Regions from separate parts of the Streptococcus sp. BS35b genome, predicted to be linked through region 4. Evidence: predicted binding sites of a transcription regulator. Region 4 holds the regulator's gene; each other region holds the start of a gene.
What was found. The regulator CtsR, encoded in region 4, represses protease genes until heat stress. The targets are predictions, from matches to a motif close to TTGGTCAAAAAAGGTCAAANA.
Positions count from the first base shown of each region.

Region 1: the regulator CtsR is predicted to act here: its motif matches at 3,991-4,011, upstream of HMPREF1149_RS06845 (ATP-dependent Clp protease ATP-binding subunit).
Region 2: the regulator CtsR is predicted to act here: its motif matches at 1,388-1,408, upstream of HMPREF1149_RS09030 (ATP-dependent Clp protease proteolytic subunit).
Region 3: the regulator CtsR is predicted to act here: its motif matches at 3,162-3,182, upstream of HMPREF1149_RS08925 (ATP-dependent Clp protease ATP-binding subunit).

Region 1 covers NZ_ALKH01000004.1:254,111-259,940, reverse strand. The annotation lists gene HMPREF1149_RS06860 (undecaprenyl-diphosphate phosphatase) at 1-23, shown strand, start outside; gene dinB (DNA polymerase IV) at 57-1,118, opposite strand; gene pflB (formate C-acetyltransferase) at 1,351-3,666, shown strand; gene HMPREF1149_RS06845 (ATP-dependent Clp protease ATP-binding subunit) at 4,062-5,830, shown strand, end outside.
Region 2 covers NZ_ALKH01000011.1:102,137-107,966, reverse strand. The annotation lists gene HMPREF1149_RS09045 (TetR/AcrR family transcriptional regulator) at 1-96, shown strand, start outside; gene HMPREF1149_RS09040 (deoxycytidylate deaminase) at 115-582, shown strand; gene upp (uracil phosphoribosyltransferase) at 671-1,300, shown strand; gene HMPREF1149_RS09030 (ATP-dependent Clp protease proteolytic subunit) at 1,473-2,063, shown strand; gene HMPREF1149_RS09025 (YlbG family protein) at 2,142-2,411, shown strand; gene HMPREF1149_RS09020 (ABC transporter substrate-binding protein) at 2,500-3,660, shown strand; gene HMPREF1149_RS09015 (branched-chain amino acid ABC transporter permease) at 3,780-4,649, shown strand; gene HMPREF1149_RS09010 (branched-chain amino acid ABC transporter permease) at 4,653-5,609, shown strand; gene HMPREF1149_RS09005 (ABC transporter ATP-binding protein) at 5,609-5,830, shown strand, end outside.
Region 3 covers NZ_ALKH01000011.1:79,788-85,617, reverse strand. The annotation lists gene HMPREF1149_RS08935 (helix-turn-helix transcriptional regulator) at 1-149, shown strand, start outside; gene HMPREF1149_RS08930 (GyrI-like domain-containing protein) at 204-818, shown strand; gene HMPREF1149_RS08925 (ATP-dependent Clp protease ATP-binding subunit) at 861-3,122, opposite strand; gene HMPREF1149_RS08920 (DUF1797 family protein) at 3,360-3,590, opposite strand; gene HMPREF1149_RS08915 (amino acid ABC transporter permease) at 3,782-4,465, shown strand; gene HMPREF1149_RS08910 (amino acid ABC transporter ATP-binding protein) at 4,465-5,199, shown strand; gene HMPREF1149_RS08905 (TfoX/Sxy family protein) at 5,233-5,553, shown strand; gene HMPREF1149_RS08900 (bifunctional methylenetetrahydrofolate dehydrogenase/methenyltetrahydrofolate cyclohydrolase) at 5,702-5,830, shown strand, end outside.
Region 4 covers NZ_ALKH01000002.1:69,072-74,901, reverse strand. The annotation lists gene bgrS (sensor histidine kinase BgrS) at 1-508, opposite strand, end outside; gene bgrR (response regulator transcription factor BgrR) at 505-1,158, opposite strand; gene HMPREF1149_RS04580 (ATP-dependent Clp protease ATP-binding subunit) at 1,415-3,847, opposite strand; gene HMPREF1149_RS04575 (CtsR family transcriptional regulator) at 3,849-4,307, opposite strand; gene HMPREF1149_RS04570 (ABC transporter ATP-binding protein) at 4,426-5,154, opposite strand; gene HMPREF1149_RS04565 (ABC transporter substrate-binding protein) at 5,154-5,830, opposite strand, start outside.

The sequences.
Region 1 (5,830 bases), on a different contig from region 4:
GTTTTGTGCGTTTATTTGTATAAGAAAAAGCTTGAGGGAATCTTCCTTCAAGCTTTTTAAAATCCTGTCACTGTGATTCCTAGTAAACGGATACCTTTTTCTTTTTCAGCTAGTTCTTCGTAGAGTTGAAGGGCAGTTTGAGAAATCTGACTAGCGTCCTGTGTTGCTTGTGGGAGGCTTTTTCGTCTAGTTAGAGTAGAGAAGTCAGCATATCGTATTTTTAGGATAATGATTTTTCCAGCCTTGTCCTGCGTTCTGAGATTGTGAGCTACCTTTTCGGAGAGTAAAGTCAGCTCTTTTTTGATGTCTTCTTCTACTTGCAGGATTTTTCCGTAGGTTTTTTCCTTGCCAATGGACTTGCGAATACGATTGGCCTTGACCGGTGAATTATGAATGCCCCTAGCCTTTCGATAAAGATCAAAACCAAGTCTACCAAACCGATCGATTAAAGTGACTTCAGAAACAGCCAATAAGTCTTCACCAGTATAAATGCCCATTTCATGAAGACGTTCAACTGTTTTTTTGCCCACGCCATGGAATTTAGCAATGTCCATTTGTTTGAGGAAGTCTTGGGCTTGATCTGGGAGAATCACTGTCAAACCATGTGGTTTTTGATAGTCACTAGCCATCTTAGCTAGGAATTTGTTATAGGAAACACCTGCAGAAGCAGTCAGGTGTAGTTCCTGCCAGATATCCTCTTGGATAAGGCGGGCTATTTTGACGGCTGACTTGATACCGAGTTTATTTTCCGTCACATCTAAGTATGCTTCGTCAATACTCATAGGTTCAATCAAATCAGTATAACGTTTAAAAATAGCTCGAATCTCAAGTCCTACAGTCTTATACTTTTCATAATTTCCTGAGATAAAGACAGCTTGGGGACAGCGCTCATAAGCTTCTTTAGAGCTCATGGCTGAATGAACACCAAAAGCCCGCGCCTCATAGCTACAGGTAGAAACGACACCTCGACCACCTGTTTGTCTAGGGTCGCTTCCGATAATGACAGGTTTGCCCTTTAACTTGGGATTATCTCTTATTTCCACCGCAGCAAAAAAGGCATCCATGTCGATATGGATGATTTTTCTGGACAAATCATTTATCAATGGAAATATGAGCATTTCAATCCCTTTCTAGTGTCATTTTATATTTATTATACCCTTTTTTCTGAAAAAACGGGAAAGTTCAACCCGACTTTCAAAAATATAATACAGATAAGAACAGAAAAGAGACTGTATTATAAAAGAAAGCGTCTAAAATGCCGATTTTCTCTTGTTGAAATCGGTTACTGTATGGTATACTTGACTCAAGAATGTAACAGATGACTGTTACTAGAAAAAAGAGGACATTAACATGGTTGTTAAGACAGTTGTTGAAGCACAAGATATTTTTGATAAAGCTTGGGAAGGCTTCAAAGGCGTAGATTGGAAAGAAAAAGCAAGTATTTCTCGCTTTGTTCAAGCTAACTACACACCTTACGATGGAGATGAAAGTTTCCTTGCTGGACCAACAGAACGTTCACTTCACATCAAAAAAATCGTAGAAGAAACAAAAGCACACTACGAAGAAACTCGTTTCCCAATGGACACTCGTCCAACATCTATTGCTGATATTCCTGCTGGATTTATCGACAAAGAAAACGAATTGATTTTTGGTATCCAAAACGATGAACTCTTCAAATTGAACTTCATGCCAAAAGGTGGTATCCGTATGGCTGAAACTACTTTGAAAGAAAATGGATACGAACCAGATCCAGCTGTTCACGAAATCTTCACTAAATACGTAACAACAGTTAACGACGGTATCTTCCGTGCCTATACTTCAAACATCCGTCGCGCTCGTCACGCTCACACTGTAACTGGTCTTCCAGATGCCTACTCACGTGGACGTATCATCGGTGTTTACGCACGTCTTGCTCTTTACGGTGCAGACTACTTGATGCAAGAAAAAGTAAACGACTGGAATGCGATCAAAGAAATCGATGAAGAAACAATCCGTCTTCGTGAAGAAGTAAACCTTCAGTACCAAGCATTGCAACAAGTTGTTCGCTTGGGTGACCTTTACGGTGTTGACGTTCGCAAACCAGCGATGAACGTCAAAGAAGCTATCCAATGGGTGAACATCGCCTTCATGGCTGTCTGCCGTGTTATCAACGGTGCTGCAACATCTCTAGGACGTGTGCCAATCGTACTCGATATCTTTGCAGAACGTGACCTTGCTCGTGGTACATTTACTGAATCAGAAATCCAAGAATTCGTTGATGATTTCGTTATGAAACTTCGTACAGTTAAATTTGCTCGTACAAAAGCTTATGACCAATTGTACTCAGGTGACCCAACCTTCATCACAACTTCTATGGCTGGTATGGGTAACGACGGTCGTCACCGTGTTACTAAGATGGACTACCGTTTCTTGAATACTCTTGACAATATCGGTAACTCTCCAGAACCAAACTTGACAGTTCTTTGGACTGACAAATTACCTTATAGCTTCCGTCGTTACTGTATGCACATGAGCCACAAACACTCTTCAATCCAATATGAAGGTGTTACAACAATGGCTAAAGACGGATACGGTGAAATGAGCTGTATCTCATGTTGTGTATCTCCACTTGACCCAGAAAATGAAGAACAACGTCACAACATCCAGTACTTCGGTGCTCGTGTTAACGTATTGAAAGCCCTTCTTACTGGTTTGAACGGTGGTTACGACGATGTTCACAAAGACTACAAGGTATTTGACATCGAACCAATCCGTGACGAAGTTCTTGAATTCGAATCAGTTAAAGCTAACTTTGAAAAATCTCTTGACTGGTTGACTGACACTTACGTAGATGCTTTGAACATCATCCACTACATGACTGATAAGTACAACTACGAAGCTGTTCAAATGGCCTTCTTGCCAACTAAACAACGTGCAAACATGGGATTCGGTATCTGTGGATTTGCCAACACTGTTGATACATTGTCAGCAATCAAATACGCTACAGTTAAACCAATCCGTGACGAAAATGGCTACATCTACGATTACGAAACAATCGGTGAATACCCACGTTGGGGTGAAGATGATCCACGCTCAAACGAATTGGCAGAATGGTTGATTGAAGCTTACACAACTCGTCTACGTAGCCACAAACTCTACAAGAACGCAGAAGCCACAGTATCACTTTTGACCATCACATCTAACGTTGCTTACTCTAAACAAACTGGTAACTCACCAGTCCACAAAGGCGTATACCTCAACGAAGATGGTTCTGTGAACTTGTCTAAACTTGAATTCTTCTCACCAGGTGCTAACCCATCTAACAAAGCTAAAGGTGGATGGTTGCAAAACTTGAACTCACTTGCTAGCCTAGACTTTGGTTACGCAGCTGACGGTATCTCATTGACAACTCAAGTTTCTCCACGTGCTCTTGGTAAAACTCGTGGCGAACAAGTGGACAACTTGGTAACAATCCTTGATGGTTACTTCGAAAACGGTGGACAACACTGTAACTTGAACGTAATGGACTTGAAAGATGTTTATGACAAGATTATGAATGGCGAAGATGTCATCGTTCGTATCTCAGGATACTGTGTAAACACTAAATACCTCACTCCAGAACAAAAAACTGAATTAACACAACGTGTCTTCCACGAAGTTCTTTCAATGGATGATGCATTGAGCTAATATTCAATTAGAATAGAAAGAAAGCCAGTTAATCTAACTGGTTTTCTTGTGCTTTAAAAACTTTTTTAAAAATAGTCAAATTTAGTCAAAAAGTTATTGACTTTTACTGACCAATGTGATATAGTAGAAACATAAGGAAAATGACTTCCTTAGAAAAACTCATTTTCAATGATTCTATTTCTTGAAAATGTATAATAGATACCCTAGAAAGGGGTGAGGCCTATGTTAAATCTAACAGACTTTGAAAAGAAAATGATAAAAGGCTTATTTAAAAAAGAAAAACCAGAAGTTATTCTTAGGATAGCAAGTTAGCTAGTCTAAAATTTTTAAAACAAAGGTCAAAGATAGTCAATATCAGAGATCGCATCTAATTAAGAATAAACGAGGTAAAGAATATGAACAACAACTTTAATAACTTTAACAACATGGATGATTTATTTAACCAATTGATGGGTGGCATGCGAGGATACAGTTCTGAGAACCGTCGCTACTTGATTAATGGACGAGAAGTGACACCTGAGGAATTCGCTCACTATCGTGCAACTGGTCAATTGCCGGGAAATGCAGAATCTGAGGTGCAAATGCAACAACACGCTTCAGGTATGAAACAAGACGGTGTCCTTGCTAAGCTAGGTCGTAACTTGACAGCAGAAGCTCGTGAGGGCAAGTTGGATCCTGTTATCGGACGAAACAAGGAAATTCAAGAAACAGCTGAAATCCTCTCACGTCGTACGAAAAATAATCCTGTTCTGGTCGGAGATGCAGGTGTTGGTAAGACAGCCGTTGTCGAAGGTCTAGCACAAGCCATTGTGAACGGAGATGTTCCAGCTGCTATTAAGAACAAGGACATCATTTCTATTGATATCTCAGGTCTTGAGGCTGGTACTCAATACCGTGGTAGCTTTGAAGAAAATGTTCAAAACTTAGTCAATGAAGTAAAAGAAGCAGGAAATATTATCCTCTTCTTTGATGAAATTCACCAAATCCTTGGCGCTGGCTCAATCGGAGGTGAAAGTGGTTCTAAAGGTCTTGCGGATATTCTCAAACCAGCTCTCTCTCGAGGTGAGTTAACCGTTATTGGGGCAACGACTCAAGACGAATACCGTAACACCATCTTGAAAAATGCAGCTCTTGCTCGTCGTTTCAACGAAGTCAAGGTCAATGCTCCTTCAGCAGAGGATACCTTTAAAATCCTTCAAGGGATTCGCGACCTCTATCAACAACACCACAATGTCATCTTGCCAGACGAAGTCTTGAAAGCAGCAGTGGATTATTCTGTCCAATACATTCCTCAACGTAGCTTGCCAGATAAGGCTATCGACCTTGTCGATGTTACGGCAGCTCACTTGGCAGCCCAACATCCTGTAACAGATGTGCATGCTGTTGAAAGAGAAATTGAGGCAGAAAAAGACAAGCAAGAAAAAGCAGTTGAGGCAGAAGACTTTGAAGCAGCTCTCAATGCTAAAACACGTATTGCAGAATTAGAGAAGAAAATCGAAAACCACACAGAAGATATGAAGGTGACTGCGAGTGTCAACGATGTGGCTGAATCTGTAGAACGTATGACTGGTATTCCGGTATCACAAATGGGAGCATCAGACATCGAACGTTTGAAAGATATGGCCCATCGTTTGGAACACAAGGTTATCGGTCAAGATAAGGCAGTAGAAGCAGTGGCTCGTGCTATCCGTCGTAACCGTGCTGGTTTTGATGAAGGCAATCGGCCAATCGGCAGCTTCCTCTTTGTAGGTCCAACTGGGGTTGGGAAGACCGAGCTTGCTAAGCAATTGGCGCTCGATATGTTTGGAACCAAGGACGCAATCATCCGCTTGGATATGTCTGAATACAGTGACCGCACAGCTGTATCTAAGCTAATCGGTACAACAGCAGGTTATGTGGGTTATGATGACAATAGCAATACCTTGACAGAACGTGTTCGCCGCAATCCTTACTCTATTATTCTCTTGGACGAAATTGAAAAGGCTGATCCTCAAGTAATTACCCTTCTCCTCCAAGTCTTGGATGACGGTCGTTTAACTGATGGTCAAGGAAATACCGTGAACTTCAAAAACACTGTCATTATCGCAACATCAAACGCTGGATTTGGCTATGAAGCCAACTTGACGGAAGATGCAGACAAACCAGAATTAATGGATCGTTTGAA
Region 2 (5,830 bases), on a different contig from region 4:
GCCATCGTATCAGTCCTGCTCAAATGGATCAAGGATGGCATGAAGGTTCCAGCTGAAAAGATTGCCGATTTACGCTTGCCATTTTTCAAAAAATAGAGGAAAAGGAGAAGATTTATGACAGAAAAAAGACTGGCTTGGGATGAGTACTTTGCAGCCCAGGCTTTACTGATTGCCAATCGTTCGACCTGTAAACGTGCCAAGGTGGGAGCTGTCCTAGTCAAGGACAATAAAGTCATTTCAACAGGCTATAATGGTTCCGTATCGGGAACGGAGCACTGTATTGACCACGAATGTTTAGTCATTGAAGGTCACTGTGTCCGAACCCTTCACGCCGAGGTTAATGCCATCTTGCAAGGAGCCGAACGAGGGGTTCCCAGAGGTTTTACAGCCTATGTGACCCATTTCCCTTGTCTGAACTGCACCAAACAACTGCTACAGGTTGGTTGCAAGCGCGTGGTTTATATCAACCAGTACCGAATGGATGACTATGCCAAATACCTCTATCAAGAAAAAGGGACCGAGCTAACCCATTTACCATTAGAGACTGTTCAGACAGCTCTCCAAGAGGCAGATTTGATTTAAAAATTAATAAAAATAAATGGTTTAGAAAGCTTTTTAAACCGTTTTTTGATATAATAAGAAGAATAAATTGAAAGAAGGAACTCAGAAAATGGGAAAAATTGAAGTCATTAATCATCCACTCATTCAACACAAATTGTCAATCTTGCGTCGTACAGACACTTCTACAAAAGCTTTTCGTGAGCTAGTAGATGAGATTGCAATGTTGATGGGATATGAAGTACTTCGTGATCTTCCACTTGAAGACGTTGAAATCGAAACACCTATTACAAAGACCGTTCAAAAACAATTGGCTGGTAAAAAATTAGCGATTGTTCCAATCTTGCGTGCAGGTATCGGGATGGTAGATGGTCTCTTGAATCTGGTTCCAGCAGCAAAAGTTGGACACATCGGTATGTACCGTGATGAAGAAACCCTTCAACCAGTTGAATACTTGGTGAAATTGCCTGAAGATATTGACCAACGTCAAATCTTTGTCGTTGACCCAATGCTTGCAACAGGTGGCTCAGCAATCTTGGCTGTAGATTCGCTTAAAAAACGTGGTGCTTCAAATATCAAGTTTGTCTGCCTGGTATCTGCTCCAGAAGGTGTAAAAGCCCTTCAAGAAGCACACCCAGATGTAGAAATCTTTACTGCGGCTTTGGATGAACGCTTGAACGAACACGGTTATATCGTTCCAGGTCTTGGAGATGCTGGAGACCGCTTGTTCGGTACTAAATAAAATCCCAAAGTAAATAGTGAAACTAGAAGTTCGTTTTTAACTTGAAAGGAGGTTGAGTTTTTGTTTCTGTTTAGAGAATAGAGCAAAAATTTGACCTTTTTTGACCAAAAAGATATAATAGTTCTGTATTGAGTCGTAAGACTAAGAAAATTCAACATAAAAGGAGAAATGAATGATTCCTGTAGTTATTGAACAAACAAGCCGTGGAGAACGTTCCTATGATATTTACTCACGTCTACTAAAAGATCGTATCATCATGTTGACTGGACCAGTTGAAGACAACATGGCCAACTCCGTTATCGCCCAATTGCTCTTCTTGGATGCCCAAGACAGTACAAAAGATATTTACCTTTATGTAAATACTCCGGGTGGTTCTGTTTCAGCTGGTTTGGCAATCGTTGATACCATGAACTTTATCAAGGCAGATGTCCAAACAATCGTTATGGGGATGGCAGCCTCAATGGGGACTATCATTGCATCAAGTGGTGCAAAAGGCAAACGCTTTATGCTTCCAAATGCAGAGTACATGATTCACCAACCAATGGGTGGTACAGGCGGTGGTACCCAACAAACAGATATGGCAATCGCTGCAGAACACTTGCTCAAAACTCGTAAGACTTTGGAGCAAATTCTTGCAGATAACTCTGGTAAAACAGTTGAGCAAATTCATGTAGACGCAGAACGTGATTACTGGATGAGTGCCCAAGAAACACTTGAGTATGGTTTTATTGATGAAATCATGGCCAACAATTCTTTGAGCTAACCAAGCTAAAAAGCAAACTCGACGGGGTTTGCTTTTTTTGATATAATAGGAGAAGATTTCTTAGAAAGAGGATTTATCATGTTTGAAAAGGTCAATCGTTCAGGATTAATCATCTATCTTTACTATAATCGGGATGCAAAGAAACTTCAGGAATACGGTGACATCTGTTACCATTCTAAGAAGCATCGCTATTTGCAACTCTATGTTCCAACTGAGGAGTTAGATGACTTAGTAGAGAGATTAGGTAAGGAAAGATTTATCAAGAAAATTAGACGGTGTCACATTCAAGAGTTAGAAACTCCCTTTGTTGGCAATCTCTATCGAAATAAAGAAAACGTTATCATTTAAAAAAGTGAATAAAAAGGTTGACAATTTTCTGATAATTCGGTATATTCTTAACATACTATTTTGGAACAATATTATAAGGAGATAAAAAATGAAGAAAAAATTTGCCCTATCTTTTGTGGCCCTTGCTAGCGTAGCCCTTCTCGCTGCTTGTGGAGAGGTCAAATCAGGAGCCTCAAACGCTGCTGGTAACTCAGTCGATGAAAAGACAATTAAAATCGGATTTAACTTTGAAGAAACAGGTGCCGTAGCAGCCTACGGAACATCTGAACAAAAAGGAGCTCAACTTGCCGTTGATGAAATCAATGCAGCAGGTGGTATCGATGGAAAACAAATCGAAGTTGTAGACAAAGACAACAAGTCAGAGACTGCCGAAGCAGCTTCTGTTACAACGAACCTTGTTACCCAATCAAAAGTAGCAGCTATTGTAGGGCCTGCGACATCTGGTGCAACTGCTGCAGCTGTAGCTAACGCTACCAAAGCTGGAGTGCCATTGATTTCACCAAGTGCTACTCAAGACGGTTTGACTAAAGGTCAAGATTACCTATTTATCGGAACATTCCAAGATAGCTTCCAAGGGAAGATTATTTCTAACTATGTAACAAACAAGTTGAATGCTAAGAAGGTTGTTCTTTATACGGACAATGCTAGTGACTATGCTAAAGGTATTGCTAAATCTTTCCGCGAAACCTACAAGGGTGAGATTGTAGCAGATGAAACGTTTGTAGCAGGTGATACAGACTTCCAAGCAGCACTTACTAAAATGAAAGGGAAAGAGTTTGACGCTATCGTTGTTCCAGGCTACTACACAGAAGCAGGTAAAATTGTAAACCAAGCCCGTGGTATGGGAATTGATAAACCAATCGTTGGTGGTGATGGATTTAACGGTGAAGAATTTGTTCAACAAGCAACAGCTGAAAAAGCATCAAACATTTACTTCATCTCAGGATTCTCAACTACAGTTGATGTTTCTGAAAAAGCTAAAGCCTTCCTTGAAGCATACCGTGCTAAATATAATGAAGAGCCTTCAACCTTCTCAGCCTTGGCTTATGACTCAGTTTACCTAGTAGCCAATGCTGCAAAAGGTGCTAAAAACTCAGGTGAGATCAAGGATAACCTTGCTAAAACAAAAGATTTTGATGGTGTAACTGGTCAAACGAGCTTTGATGCTGACCACAATACAGTGAAAACTGCTTACATGATGACCATGAACAATGGTAAAGTAGAAGCAGCAGAAGTTGTAAAACCATAACATTAGAATAGTAGTTGAAATAGGGAATGAGCCTTTGACTCACTCCCTGTTTCGGTGTTTATGAACTTGTGAAAATGATGAAATTTTCTAAAAAATAACGATAGAAAAGAGTGAATGCTATGCTCCAACAACTTGTGAATGGTTTAATTCTGGGTAGTGTTTATGCACTTTTGGCCTTGGGTTATACCATGGTTTATGGAATTATCAAACTCATCAACTTCGCCCACGGTGATATTTATATGATAGGTGCCTTTATTGGTTACTTTTTGATTAATTCCTTCCAAATGGATTTCTTTTTAGCTTTGATTATTTCAATGGCAGGAACCGCACTACTTGGTGTTGTGATTGAATTTCTTGCCTACCGTCCTTTGCGACACTCTACACGTATTGCTGTATTGATTACTGCCATCGGAGTGTCTTTCCTACTGGAATACGGAATGGTTTATCTAGTAGGCGCCAATACTCGTGCCTTCCCTCAAGCAATTGAAACAGTTCGCTTTGACTTGGGGCCAATTAGCTTGACAAATGTTCAATTGATGATTTTAGCAGTTTCTGTACTCTTGATGGTTTTATTGCAATTGATCGTCCAAAAAACAAAAATGGGGAAAGCCATGCGTGCGGTATCAGTTGATAGTGACGCAGCTCAATTGATGGGAATTAATGTAAATCGTACAATCAGCTTTACCTTTGCTTTGGGTTCAGCCCTTGCTGGTGCAGCAGGTGTCCTCATTGCCCTTTACTACAACTCTCTTGAACCGTTGATGGGTGTGACTCCAGGTCTAAAATCATTCGTTGCGGCCGTACTTGGTGGTATCGGGATTATTCCTGGTGCAGCTCTAGGAGGATTTGTGATTGGCTTGTTGGAAACATTTGCTACTGCCTTCGGTATGTCTGATTTCCGTGATGCCATCGTATATGGGATCTTGCTTTTGATTCTGATTGTTCGACCTGCAGGTATCCTTGGTAAGAATGTGAAAGAGAAGGTGTAAACAATGAAGACAAATCTTAAAGTAAATATTCTCTGGTTATTCCTTCTGTTAGCGGGTTATGGATTGATTAATGTACTGGTTTCTGCTGGTGTTCTCAATCTATTCCATGTCCAAATTTTAGAACAAATTGGGATTAATATCATCCTTGCAGTAGGTCTGAACTTAATCGTTGGTTTTTCAGGACAATTCTCACTTGGTCATGCAGGTTTTATGGCGATTGGGGCTTATGCAGCAGCGATTATTGGTTCAAAATCACCAACCTATGGTGCCTTCTTTGGAGCAATGGTCTTGGGTGCCTTGATTTCTGGTGCAGTCGCTTTGCTCGTTGGTATTCCAACACTCCGTTTGAAGGGTGACTACCTGGCTGTTGCGACACTAGGTGTTTCAGAAATCATTCGTATCTTTATCATTAATGGTGGAAGTTTGACCAACGGTGCTGCTGGTATCTTGGGTATTCCAAACTTTACCAACTGGCAAATGGTTTATCTTTTTGTGGTGATCACAACTATTGCAACTCTCAATTTTCTACGTAGTCCAATCGGACGCTCTACTCTATCTGTTCGTGAGGATGAGATTGCTGCAGAGTCTGTTGGGGTAAACACTACAAAGATCAAGATTATCGCTTTTGTCTTTGGTGCTATTACAGCAAGTATTGCTGGTTCACTTCAGGCTGGTTTTATCGGATCTGTTGTGCCAAAAGATTACACCTTTATTAATTCCATCAATGTGTTGATTATCGTTGTATTTGGTGGACTTGGATCGATTACTGGTACCATCGTTTCAGCGATTGTTTTAGGAATTTTAAATATGCTCCTTCAAGATGTTGCTAGCGTGCGTATGATTATTTACGCTTTGGCCTTGGTATTGGTCATGATTTTCAGACCAGGTGGACTCCTTGGAACATGGGAATTGAGTCTGTCACGTTTCTTTAAAAAATCTAAGAAGGAGGGACAAAACTAATGGCATTACTTGAAGTTAAACAGTTAACCAAACATTTTGGCGGTCTAACAGCTGTTGGAGATGTCACTCTTGAATTGAACGAGGGAGAGTTGGTTGGTCTGATTGGACCAAACGGGGCTGGTAAAACAACCCTTTTCAATCTCTTGACCGGTGTTTATGAACCAAGCGAAGGTACTGTGACACTAGATGGTCACCTCCTAAATGGGAAAACTCCCTACAAG
Region 3 (5,830 bases), on a different contig from region 4:
ATTATGTCAAGACAGTCCTACCAGAGCATGAAAGTCTGTATACTTACCTCCTTTCTTATCTAGATGGTGTGGAAATACTCGCCCCCAATCATCTGAAGAAGGAATTGCTTTCTAGATTAGAAAAAATCCAAAAACTTTACAAAACTTGACAAAAGATGTCAAGGTTTTGGTGCTATACTAGAGATAGAAAGGAGAAGAACCAAATGAAATATGAATGGAGAAAAGAATCGAAAGATCTTTATCAAGTGAAAGCTAGGCCCAGCATCTTGCAGGTGCCAGGTCAATCCTATATCGTGATTGATGGTAAAGGTGATCCAAATCAAGAAGATTTTTCAGAACGCGTAGGGACCTTATATGCCTTAGCCTATGCGATAAAGATGAAGTATAAAAAAGAACCTTTGAATCAAGTTTACACTGATTTTACTGTCTTTCCTTTAGAAGGTGTCTGGAAAAAGGAGAAGGGGGGAGAACTGGTAAAAAGTGAGCTTTCTTATAGCATTATGATTGGGCAACCCGATTTTATTACGCGAGAACTATTTGAGGAAGCTCTGGAAGAGGTCAAAATCAAGAAGCCAAATCCTCTCTATGAGGCTGTTCGTTTTGAAAAGATAGAAGAAGGCCAAATCCTTGCTATGCTTCATGTAGGACCTTTTGATACTGAAAATGAGACTTTTGCAGAGATGGAGCATTTTTGTCAACTTCATAAGCTCAAAAGAACTTCGGAAGTCCACCGAGAAATTTATCTCAATAATCTTCATCGAACGGAACCAAGCAAATTAAAAACAATTCTTCGCTATCAAGTTCAAGAAGAGAATTAAAAAAGAACAGGAAACAAGATTTCCTGTTCTTTTTTATGAGTTCTAATCTTCTCTTTCAGAAGTATTCTCTTTGATTTTTTCAGTTTTTTTGGCAGATTTGATCTGAATCTTACCATTGCTTGTCATGACTGCCTTGAGGTCTTTTTCACTTGGGTTTTCAAGGTAGTAGTCTGTGATGGCATCCTCGATATGGTCTTGAATGGTACGGCGGAGTGGGCGTGCTCCCATTTTTGGATCATATCCCAAGTCAACCAACTTTTCCTTGACCTTGTCTGTCACATCAAGGTGGATATTGTTGCTGGAGAGGCGTTTGTTGACATCTGCTAGCATGAGTTCGACGATTTGGAGAAGGTTGTCCTTGCTGAGAGGTTTAAATTCGATGATGCCGTCAAAACGGTTCATAAACTCAGGACTAAAGAAGTTGCCGAGTTCACCGAGAACAGAGTTGGTTCGCCCTTCACGAGAAGCTCCAAAACCAACGCTGGCTTCGGCCTTACCAGTACCCGCATTTGAGGTCATGATAATGATGGCATCCTTAAAGCTAACTGTTCGTCCTTGCCCATCAGTCAAACGACCATCGTCCAAGACTTGGAGGAACATGTGCATCACATCTGGGTGGGCTTTTTCAACTTCATCGAGAAGGATGAGAGAGTAAGGATTGCGACGAACTTTTTCCGTTAACTGACCAGCTTCATCGTAGCCGACATAACCTGGAGGGGCTCCGACCAATTTAGCCACGCTGTGTTTTTCCATGTATTCACTCATATCAAAGCGAATCATGCTGTCAGCAGAACCAAAGAGCTCAATGGCTAGTTGTTTAGAGAGTTCTGTCTTACCGACACCAGTTGGTCCGACAAAGAGGAAACTTCCGATTGGGCGATTGGGAGTACCAAGTCCAACACGATTACGACGGATGGCCTTGGCAATCTTATCGACAGCTTCATCTTGACCAATGACATGAGCTTTGAGGTCGTCTGCTAGATGGATAAGCTGAGATTGTTCCTTTTCTTTTAGCTCACCAACAGGGATATTGGTTTTCTGCTCGATGATATGTTCAATGGTTTTCTCGCTGATGATTGGAGTATCCTGATCGGTCACCTTGTTCTTTTGCATTTCCTTGTACTTGGCAATCTGATCACGGAAGTAGGCAGCTTTTTCAAAGTCTTCCTCTCGTGTAGCTTGAGCCTTGAGATTCTCAGCCTCAATCAAGCGCTGATCAATTACTTTAGGATCAACAAAGTTCAGCGTCAAATTCATCTTTGAACCGGCTTCGTCTAAAAGGTCAATAGCCTTGTCTGGCAAGAAGCGGTCTTGGATATAGCGATTGGAAAGATTCGCAGCAGCTTCGATAGCAGCATCAGTATACTTGACGTGATGGTAGTCTTCGTATTTCTTTTGAACCCCTTTGAGGATGATAATGGTTTCTTCGACAGTTGGTTCATCTACCTTGACAGGCTGCATACGGCGCTCTAGAGCAGCATCTTTTTCAATGATACGGTATTCATTGAGAGTAGTGGCACCGACCAGTTGCAATTCACCACGGGCAAGGGCAGGTTTGAGGATATTTCCTGCATCCATATTGCCATCGCCAGCAGATCCTGCACCAACAATTTCATGGATTTCATCGATAAAGAGAATGATGTCCTCGCGTTTGCGGATTTCTTCCATGAGCTTTTGCATACGCTCTTCAAATTGACCTCGAATACCTGTTCCTTGAACTAGACTGACCACATCCAAACGGATAACTTGCTTGCCTTGGAGTTTATGGGGAACATCACCATCGACAATCTTCTGAGCTAGACCTTCTACAACAGCTGTTTTACCAACACCAGGTTCTCCGATAAGGACAGGGTTGTTCTTGGTTCTTCGGTTGAGGATTTCGATAACTCGGATAATCTCCTCATCTCGACCGATAACAGGGTCAATATCTCCTCGACGAGCTATTTCAGTCACGTTGATACCATACTCCTCTAGGAGTCCTCTTTCTTGGCTAGGAGGAGGTGTTTGAAGCGGTCCGCGGTTTTGAGGTCCATAACCACCGTTTCCTCCATATCCCCCACCAGATTGAGTTGGAGGGACGTTATTAGAAGAAGGTTTGAAATTGTTCAAGTCATTGAAAAAGTCGCCGAATGGATCAAAGTCATGATTGTTTAAGTCAGTCATTCCTTTAAAGAGAGTATTATTTGGATCTGTTTTGATAATTTTATAGCAGTTTTGACAGAGATCAATTTGCTTTTGCTGCCCATTGATATTGGTATACAGATGAATTGTTGAGTCGTTTATTTTACAGTTTTGACAGAGCATACATCTACCTCATTTCATTCGTATACTTGGCCTAAGAAAAAGGTCAAGAATAGTCAAAGTTTTATACTCTCATTATAGCATGATTAAGGTGTAAAGCAAGTAAAAAGATTGGGAAGTGGTCGTTTTTAAAAGAAGGATTTATGGAGAATCAAGCGACATTGAAGGTAAGAAAAAATCCCATTTGTGGTGACAAAAAGGATTCTCATTCATCGGGACTTACTGCCCGTTGTTTTTATATTAGTAAAGAAGTTCGTAGATCTCCATTGCAATCAAATCAATGCTATCAAAGGTATAAGTTTCACGAGCTTCTACATCGCGAAGGGTGAAGAGTGATCCGTTTTCTTCGTCATGGCTGTATGCAACTTCTGCGACAACAACACCTTCACGTTCAAAATTACGTTTTAGATTTCCACCATCTTTTGTCATTGCTTCTAGGCGGTTAATGATTCTAACCAAATGTGATTCCATTTTGATTCTCCTCCATTTCTTATCGTTTCTATTTTACCATAAACAAGAGGTAGTTGACTAGAAAAAAACTGTGATTTCTCTCTATTTCTCTATTCTATCAAGTTAATTGTTAAAATTAGGGAAAAGGGATTGCATTTTAATTCAATTCATGTTATAATCATACAATCTAATACATAGAAAGTTGATTGAATATGAATTTTTCTTTTTTACCAAAGTATTTACCATATTTTAACTATGGTGCTCTGATTACCGTGTTAATTTCCATCCTTGTCGTCTGCTTAGGAACCATTATAGGCGTGTTACTGGCCTTTGCTCAGCGATCACGCTTTAAACCGCTCGTTTGGTTTGCAAATGTGTATGTTTGGATCTTCCGTGGTACTCCGATGATGGTTCAGATTATGATTACCTTTGCTCTTATGCATATCAATGCTCCGACTATTCAAGTGGGAATTTTAGGAGTTGATCTTTCTCGTTTGATTCCTGGTATTCTGATTATTTCTATGAACAGTGGAGCTTACGTTTCAGAAACTGTTCGTGCGGGGATCAATGCGGTTCCTAAAGGGCAGTTAGAGGCCGCATATTCTTTAGGTATTCGTCCGAAAAATGCCATGCGTTATGTCATTTTGCCACAAGCTATCAAAAATATTCTTCCAGCTCTAGGAAATGAATTTATCACCATTATCAAGGATAGTTCCCTCTTGTCGGCGATTGGGGTGATGGAGTTGTGGAATGGTGCAACGACAGTAGCAACAACAACGTATTTACCGTTGACTCCCCTTTTATTTGCAGCCTTTTACTATTTGATTATGACCTCTGTTTTGACAGTGGCGTTGAAAGCATTTGAAAAACATATTGGACAAGGAGACAAGAAATAATGACAGAAACCTTGATTAAAATTGAAGAACTACATAAGTCTTTTGGGAAAAATGAAGTTTTAAAAGGCATCAATCTTGAGATTAAACGTGGAGAAGTTGTGGTCATTATCGGTCCGTCAGGGGGCGGGAAATCAACTCTCCTTCGTTCGATGAATCTCCTTGAAGAAGCAAGTAAAGGTAAGGTTATCTTTGAAGGAGTTGATATCACAGATAAGAAAAATGACCTTTTTGCTATGCGTGAAAAGATGGGTATGGTATTCCAACAATTCAACCTCTTTCCCAATATGACAGTGATGGAAAATATCACTTTGTCACCAATTAAAACCAAAGGTGAAAGCAAGGAAGTTGCGGAGAAAAGAGCACAGGAACTGTTAGAAAAAGTTGGCTTGCCAGATAAGGCAACGGCCTATCCACAGAGTTTGTCAGGTGGTCAGCAACAACGGATTGCCATTGCACGTGGACTTGCTATGGAACCAGATGTTTTGCTTTTTGATGAGCCGACTTCAGCCCTAGACCCTGAGATGGTTGGAGAAGTCCTAGCTGTTATGCAAGACCTCGCTAAATCAGGGATGACTATGGTGATTGTGACTCATGAAATGGGCTTTGCGCGTGAGGTAGCAGACCGTGTTATCTTTATGGCGGATGGAGTTGTTGTCGAAGATGGAACACCAGAGGAGATTTTCGATCAAACAAAAGAACAACGGACCAAGGAATTTTTGAGTAAGGTTTTGTAAGACCTCATTTTTAGAAGAAATGGAGTAGGCATCATGGCTTCCAGTAAAGAATATTTAGATTTCATTCTCGAACAGCTATCAGAGCTAGAGGAGATGAGTTATCGTCCAATGATGGGAGAGTATATCCTTTATTATCGTGGGAAGATTATTGGGGGAGTCTATGATAATCGTTTGTTACTGAAGCCTGTGAAGGTGGTCATGGATCAACTGGGAAAGACTAGGCTTGAACGTCCTTATGAAGGAGCTAAGGAGATGATTTTGATAGAAGACATTGAGGATAAGTCATTTCTAACGAGATTAATTAAGGATATGTATGAAGTCTTACCGGCTCCAAAAGTTAAAAAGAAAGCATGACAGATTTACCCAGTATAAATAGGTACAAAAGCTCTATAAGGGCTTTTTCTTATAGTTTCAGACTATAAGGTCTATTAGTCAAGAAATGTTAGAATGACAAGGTATTTTTTGTTATAATAGAAGATATTTGATAGAAAAGAGAAGAGATATGGCTCAGATTATCGATGGGAAGGCTCTTGCAGCTAAGTTACAAGGACAGTTAGCTGAAAAGACTGCCAAACTAAAAGAAGAAACAGGTTTAGTTCCAGGCTTGGTGGTGATTTTGGTGGGGGACAAT
Region 4 (5,830 bases):
GCTCCAATAAACGTTTCGTATAGAAGTAGGAAAAGAGAAAGGCAAATACAAGCGTTGCTAAAAAGGTATAGGGGAGATAGAGAAGCATAATCCGTGTTGCCTCTTTATAAATATCCACACCTTGAATAAATTGAATGGTTACCTTTTTACCATCAGCTGTCGTAATCTGACGGTCAATCGTTACGATATAATTAGTGGGACTTCCTTCCTTTATTTCCAAGTCGTGCACAAGGGAAATTCTCTTATCCAGTACATCATCTTTCAAATGGGCAGAGATGCGAAGAGATTTCGAATAGGACTCCAGCAAACTAGGCAGTTCATGAAAATTTTTGCCTTCTAAGTACTTGCTCATAATAGTCGCACTCTCATTAAACTTCTCACCCTCTTGCTGAATGTAATAAAAAGGGAAGGTCAGATAGATGGCAATGTGGATGACCAAAGCGATTGCACCTAAAAGCGAAAAACTTCTTAAAAATGATTTGGTTAATAATTTAGGGTTTTTTATCATAAACTAATTTTATATCCGGCATTTTTCACTGTTACAATACAATCCAGATCCAACTTCTTACGAAGATTTCGAATGTAAACATCAACTACTCTATCAAGAGGCAAATCTGCAAAATCATTTGAGATAGACTCGAGTATCTGCTCTCTACTCAAGACCTGGTTCTTATGTTGGATTAAACATTTTAAAACCAACAATTCTTTCGGCTTAATTGCAACCTCCTCGTTCTTGACTCGAGCTTGGTAGGATGTAAAATCCACTGTCACATCTTGATAATGCCAAATATCCTCCACAACATAGTAACGCCTAAGCAAGGCTTGAATCCGTTTGACTAGGAGCACCAGTGAAAATGGTTTCGTCACATGATCATCAGCATAAAGGTCAAATACCTGCATCTGAGTTTCCTCATCTCCGAGCGCACTTAAGACGATTACAGGAATATCATGATTTCCATTAATTTCTTTTAACACCTCAAATCCACTCCGCTTCGGTAACATCAGATCCAAGACCATCAGATGAATAGGGAACTCATGAAATTTCTCCAAAGCCTCCTGCCCATCCTTTGCTAGAATAACATGATAGCCTTCTTCTCTCAAAAAAGCAGCTACTCCCTCTCTAATCATATCCTCATCATCTACAACTAAAATGTTCATCTATTTCCCTTCTTAACCTATCTAAAATTCACTCTTTGGCTAGGTTTACGTTATTTTCATTTCATACGCAAAAAAAGAAACAGGGCTCTATTGAAATGGTGGAAATTTCAGGAAACTCTGCTCTTTTTCATTCTATACAAATCTTGATATCTATCTATTCTTATTATAACCAATATTTACATATTGTCAACTTGTTTCCTTTGGTTTTATAAAAATAAACACAAAAAGAACCAGGATCACTCCTGATTCTCTATTTTTAAGCAATATCAAATTTTAATTGACCAGCTTTGACACCAATCTTGAGAGTCTTACCTGCTACCAGTTCTCCCTTGAGGAGGAGCTCAGCTAGCTTGTCTTCCACCTCTGTTTGCAGTGTTCTGCGAAGTGGGCGAGCTCCCATTTCTGGATCATAACCTTGGCTTGCTAGTAACTTCAACGCTGAAGCTTGCAGTTTCAAGTCGATGCCTTTCTCTGCTAGGCTGGCAATCAATGGTTTCACCATGATCTTAACGATTTCCTGCATGTGTTCGCTATCCAAGCTATGGAAGACCACCTTTTCATCAATACGGTTGATAAACTCTGGTCGATAAGCCTTTTTCAACTCTTCAAAGATTCGTTTTTCCATATTTTCCTGATCAAAACGAATGTCCTTGGCCCCAAAACCGACAGTCTTGTCATCACGAAGGGCTGTCGCACCAAGGTTTGAAGTCATGATAATGATGGTATTTGAAAAATCAACCTTACGACCCTTGCTGTCTGTTAGAACTCCATCATCCAAGACTTGCAAGAGGACATTAAAGATATCTGGGTGAGCCTTCTCTACCTCGTCAAAGAGGAGTACGGAGTATGGTTTATTGCGGACCTTCTCGGTTAACTCTCCACCTTCTTCGTAGCCCACATAGCCCGGAGGAGCTCCATTGAGACGGCTAGCTGCAAATTTCTCCATATATTCACTCATATCAAAGCGGATAAGGGCTGATTCGTCATCAAAGAGGACTTCTGCCAAGGCCTTGGCCAATTCAGTCTTTCCGACACCCGTTGGTCCTAGGAACATAAAGGAACCAATCGGACGCTTGTGACTGCGAATACCTGACTGATTGCGACGAATCGCACGGCTAATACTTGAAACAGCTTGATCTTGTCCGATGACACGTTTGTGCAGTTCCGCTTCCAAGTTCAGGTATTTCTTAGCATCCGTTTGCGTCAGCTTTTGGACTGGGATACCTGACAAACGGCTCAAGGTGGTCAAAATATCAGACTCTGTTACCAAGTCTTTATAGACAGGCAATTCTTGTTCTTTTGCGATTAGCTGGGCTGCCTGTTTCCACTTGCCATCCATCAAGGCCTTGTCAGCTGGGCTCAAGTCGGATTCGTCCATTCTCACATGCTTGGATTTGTTTTGCACAGTTGCTGCTGCTTCATCTAAAAGATCGATAGCAGAGTCTGGTAGGTGACGACTGGTCAAGTAACGATGCGCCATCTTGACAGCTGTTTCAACGGCTTCATCTGTGATTTGCACACGGTGGTGTTTCTCATAGGTCGCTTTCAAACCTTGCAAAATAGTCATGCTATCAGCTAAACTTGGCTCTTCAATCGTCACTTTGGCAAAACGACGAGAAAGGGCAGCATCCTTTTCTATGTGTTTTTGGTATTCTTCCTGAGTGGTGGCCCCAACCGTTCTCAAAGTTCCACGAGCCAAGGCTGGCTTCAAGATATTGGCCGCATCCAGAGTCGAGTCAATACCACTTCCAGAACCCATGATGGTGTGGAGTTCATCGATAAAGAGGATTACTTTGCCATCTTCCTCGATATCCTTGATGATATTGTTCATGCGCTCTTCAAAATCTCCACGGAAACGTGTCCCCGCAACAACATTCATCAAATCAAGCTCCAAAACGCGCATCTTGGCCATTTCCGCAGGTACATTCCCACTAGCAATACGCTGAGCAAGACCAAGTGCTAGAGCTGTTTTCCCGACACCAGCATCTCCAACCAAGACCGGATTGTTTTTGGTCTTTCGACTTAAAATCTGAATCATACGTGAGATTTCCTTGTCACGACCGATAACTGGCTCCAATCTACCAGAGCGCGCTTGCTCCGTCAGGTCATGTGTGTAGTCCTCTAGACCGCCACTTTGAGCTTGAGGCATGCCCATCATATTGGCCATAGAATTTTGCTTGTCAGTTACTGTGCGATGGCGTTGACGCAAAGCCTTAAGGTCTTCTCTTGTCCAACCTGCACGTTCCTCTAAATTGCGACGAAGAGCAGCAATTCTGACCTGATCTTTCTTGTCTTCATAAGAAAAACCAGCCCTCTCCAAGATACGAGTCGCCAAGGCATTGCCGTCATGCAAAATCGCATAGAGGACATGCTCTGTCCCTAGCACCTTTGCGTGGACCACTGAGGCCACATACTCTGCTTCTGCAAAGAGAACTTCCAAACGATGGGAAAAGGGTAATTCTGTAAAGGTTTCGTCTTGGCTATAGTCCGTTTCAGTCAGTTCCAACGCAACCTCTTCTAAACGGTCCATCTCGTATGGATAATCATTTAGAGTTGCACCTGCCACACTATAACTGTGATTGGACATGGCAATCAATAAATGCCAAGACTCTAGATAACGAGCTCCAAAATGGCTCGCAACCATGTAGGCACTTTCGATACATTCATTCAATGCTTTTGAATAGTTCATCTTACTTCTCTTTTCTATCTACCTCTTGTAATAGCTGTCGGAGCATATTGGCACGGACAACTGAGGCTTCTTCCCCTAGGACACGATCCGTTGCTACTGAAGTTAGCAAGGTCATCTCCTGCTTGGTCATTAAGTCCTGCTCCACCAAAAGCTGGAGAATATCCTCATAGATCTCCTGACTAGCTCGCTCACCAATCGAGTAAAGCAAATCGCGGAGCATCTCATGATGACTGGAAAACTCAATCCGCCCTATGCGAATGTAGCCTCCACCACCTCGTTTACTCTCAACTAAGTAACCTCTACTTTCCGTAAAGCGGGTCTTGATGACGTAGTTAATCTGACTCGGTACAACCTGGAAGGTATCTGCTAACTGGCTCCGTTGCAATTCCACAATACCAGATTGGTCTAAAATCGCCTTGATATAGGCTTCGATATGATCTGATGTATTTTTAAATCTCATAGTAAATCAAACTCCTTCTTTGAACCTTGACTATCTTTGACTATTATACCGAAATTTTTGATTTTTTTAAAGGAAAAGGGCGCTGGTAAAGGATAATCTTCACCAACTCCCTATTTTTCTACTTATCTAAGCCTAATTCTGCTAATATTTGACGTTTGTAGGCAATTTTTTGGACTTCCTTGTCCTCGTCTTCAGACCAATCTAGTTTAATTTCTGAAACAATCTGCCCGGGACGATTTTTCAAGATATAGATGCGGTCGCTGAGATTGAGAGCCTCTTCAATACTATGCGTGATGATCAAGGTCGTCAGTTGCAACTGCTTGTGAATCTCCAGATACCAAGCGTGGAGTTCCATCTTGGTCATCTCATCCAAGGCGCTAAAGGCCTCATCCAAGAGAAAGAGCTTGTGCCCGAAAAGGTAGGTCCGAAGCAAGGCCACACGCTGGCGCATCCCACCGCTAAGTTCATGAGGATACTTATCCCGTACAGCTGTCAGCTGAAAGGTCGCAAGGATTTCATCCGCTCGGGCAATGGCCTCCGCCTTATCCACCTTTTGAATCAAGAGAGGCAGGATGATATTGCCAAGCACCGTCTTGTGCTCCAAAAGCAAATCCTTTTGCAACATATAACTCACGCGCCCCTTAGGATTCTCCTCGCCGTCAAGGACAATTCGCCCAGACTGGACTTCTAAAATCCCAGCGATTAGGTTAAAGAGAGTAGTCTTTCCAACACCACTTGGACCTAGGATAGAAACCACTTCACCCGAAGTCACCTGCAGGTTGATGTCCTCCAAAATCTTTTCATCGCCATAGGCATAGCTTACGTGTTCTAGTCTAATTTCTGTCATTATTTTACAAATTCGTTAGTGAAGCCCTTGTCAGTCAAGTCTTCTTTAAGGATACCATTTTCTTTGTCCCATTTGTAGAAGGCATTCCAGCGAGCTGCGTCAAATTGTCCCCATTTTTCCTTGTCACTTGCGTATTCTTTTGACAAGTATTTTTGCGATTCGATGACAAAGTCACGTTTTTCCTTGAGTTCAGGTGCATTCTTGATGAGGATATCTGCAGCTTCTTCTGGATGTTCCATGGCATATTGGTAGCCTTTTTTGATGGCTTGGATGATTTTACGAGCTTCTTCTTTGTTGTCTTTGAGATAGTCGTTGTTAGCGATGATAACGGGTGAGTAGTAGTCAAACTCCTTGACATAGTCTTTCAAGTACATGAAGTTAGCATCTACGCCTTGCGATTTGGCAAGGATACCATCCCACCCATAGTAAATCCAAGCGGTGTCAAAGACGCCATTGGCAATCGGTGTAATCGAGTTTGAGTCGTTGTTTGGTACTTTTTCGACCTTCTCAAAGTCTCCGCCTTGTGATTCTACTAATGTTTTCAACATAGCTAGCTCCGTTGGGTCATTCCAAGTACCGTATTTCTTACCAACCAAGTCCTTTGGACTGCTCACATTGTCAGATTTACGAGAAATGATTCCTGATGTATTGTGCTCAACGATAGCGGCAACGGCAG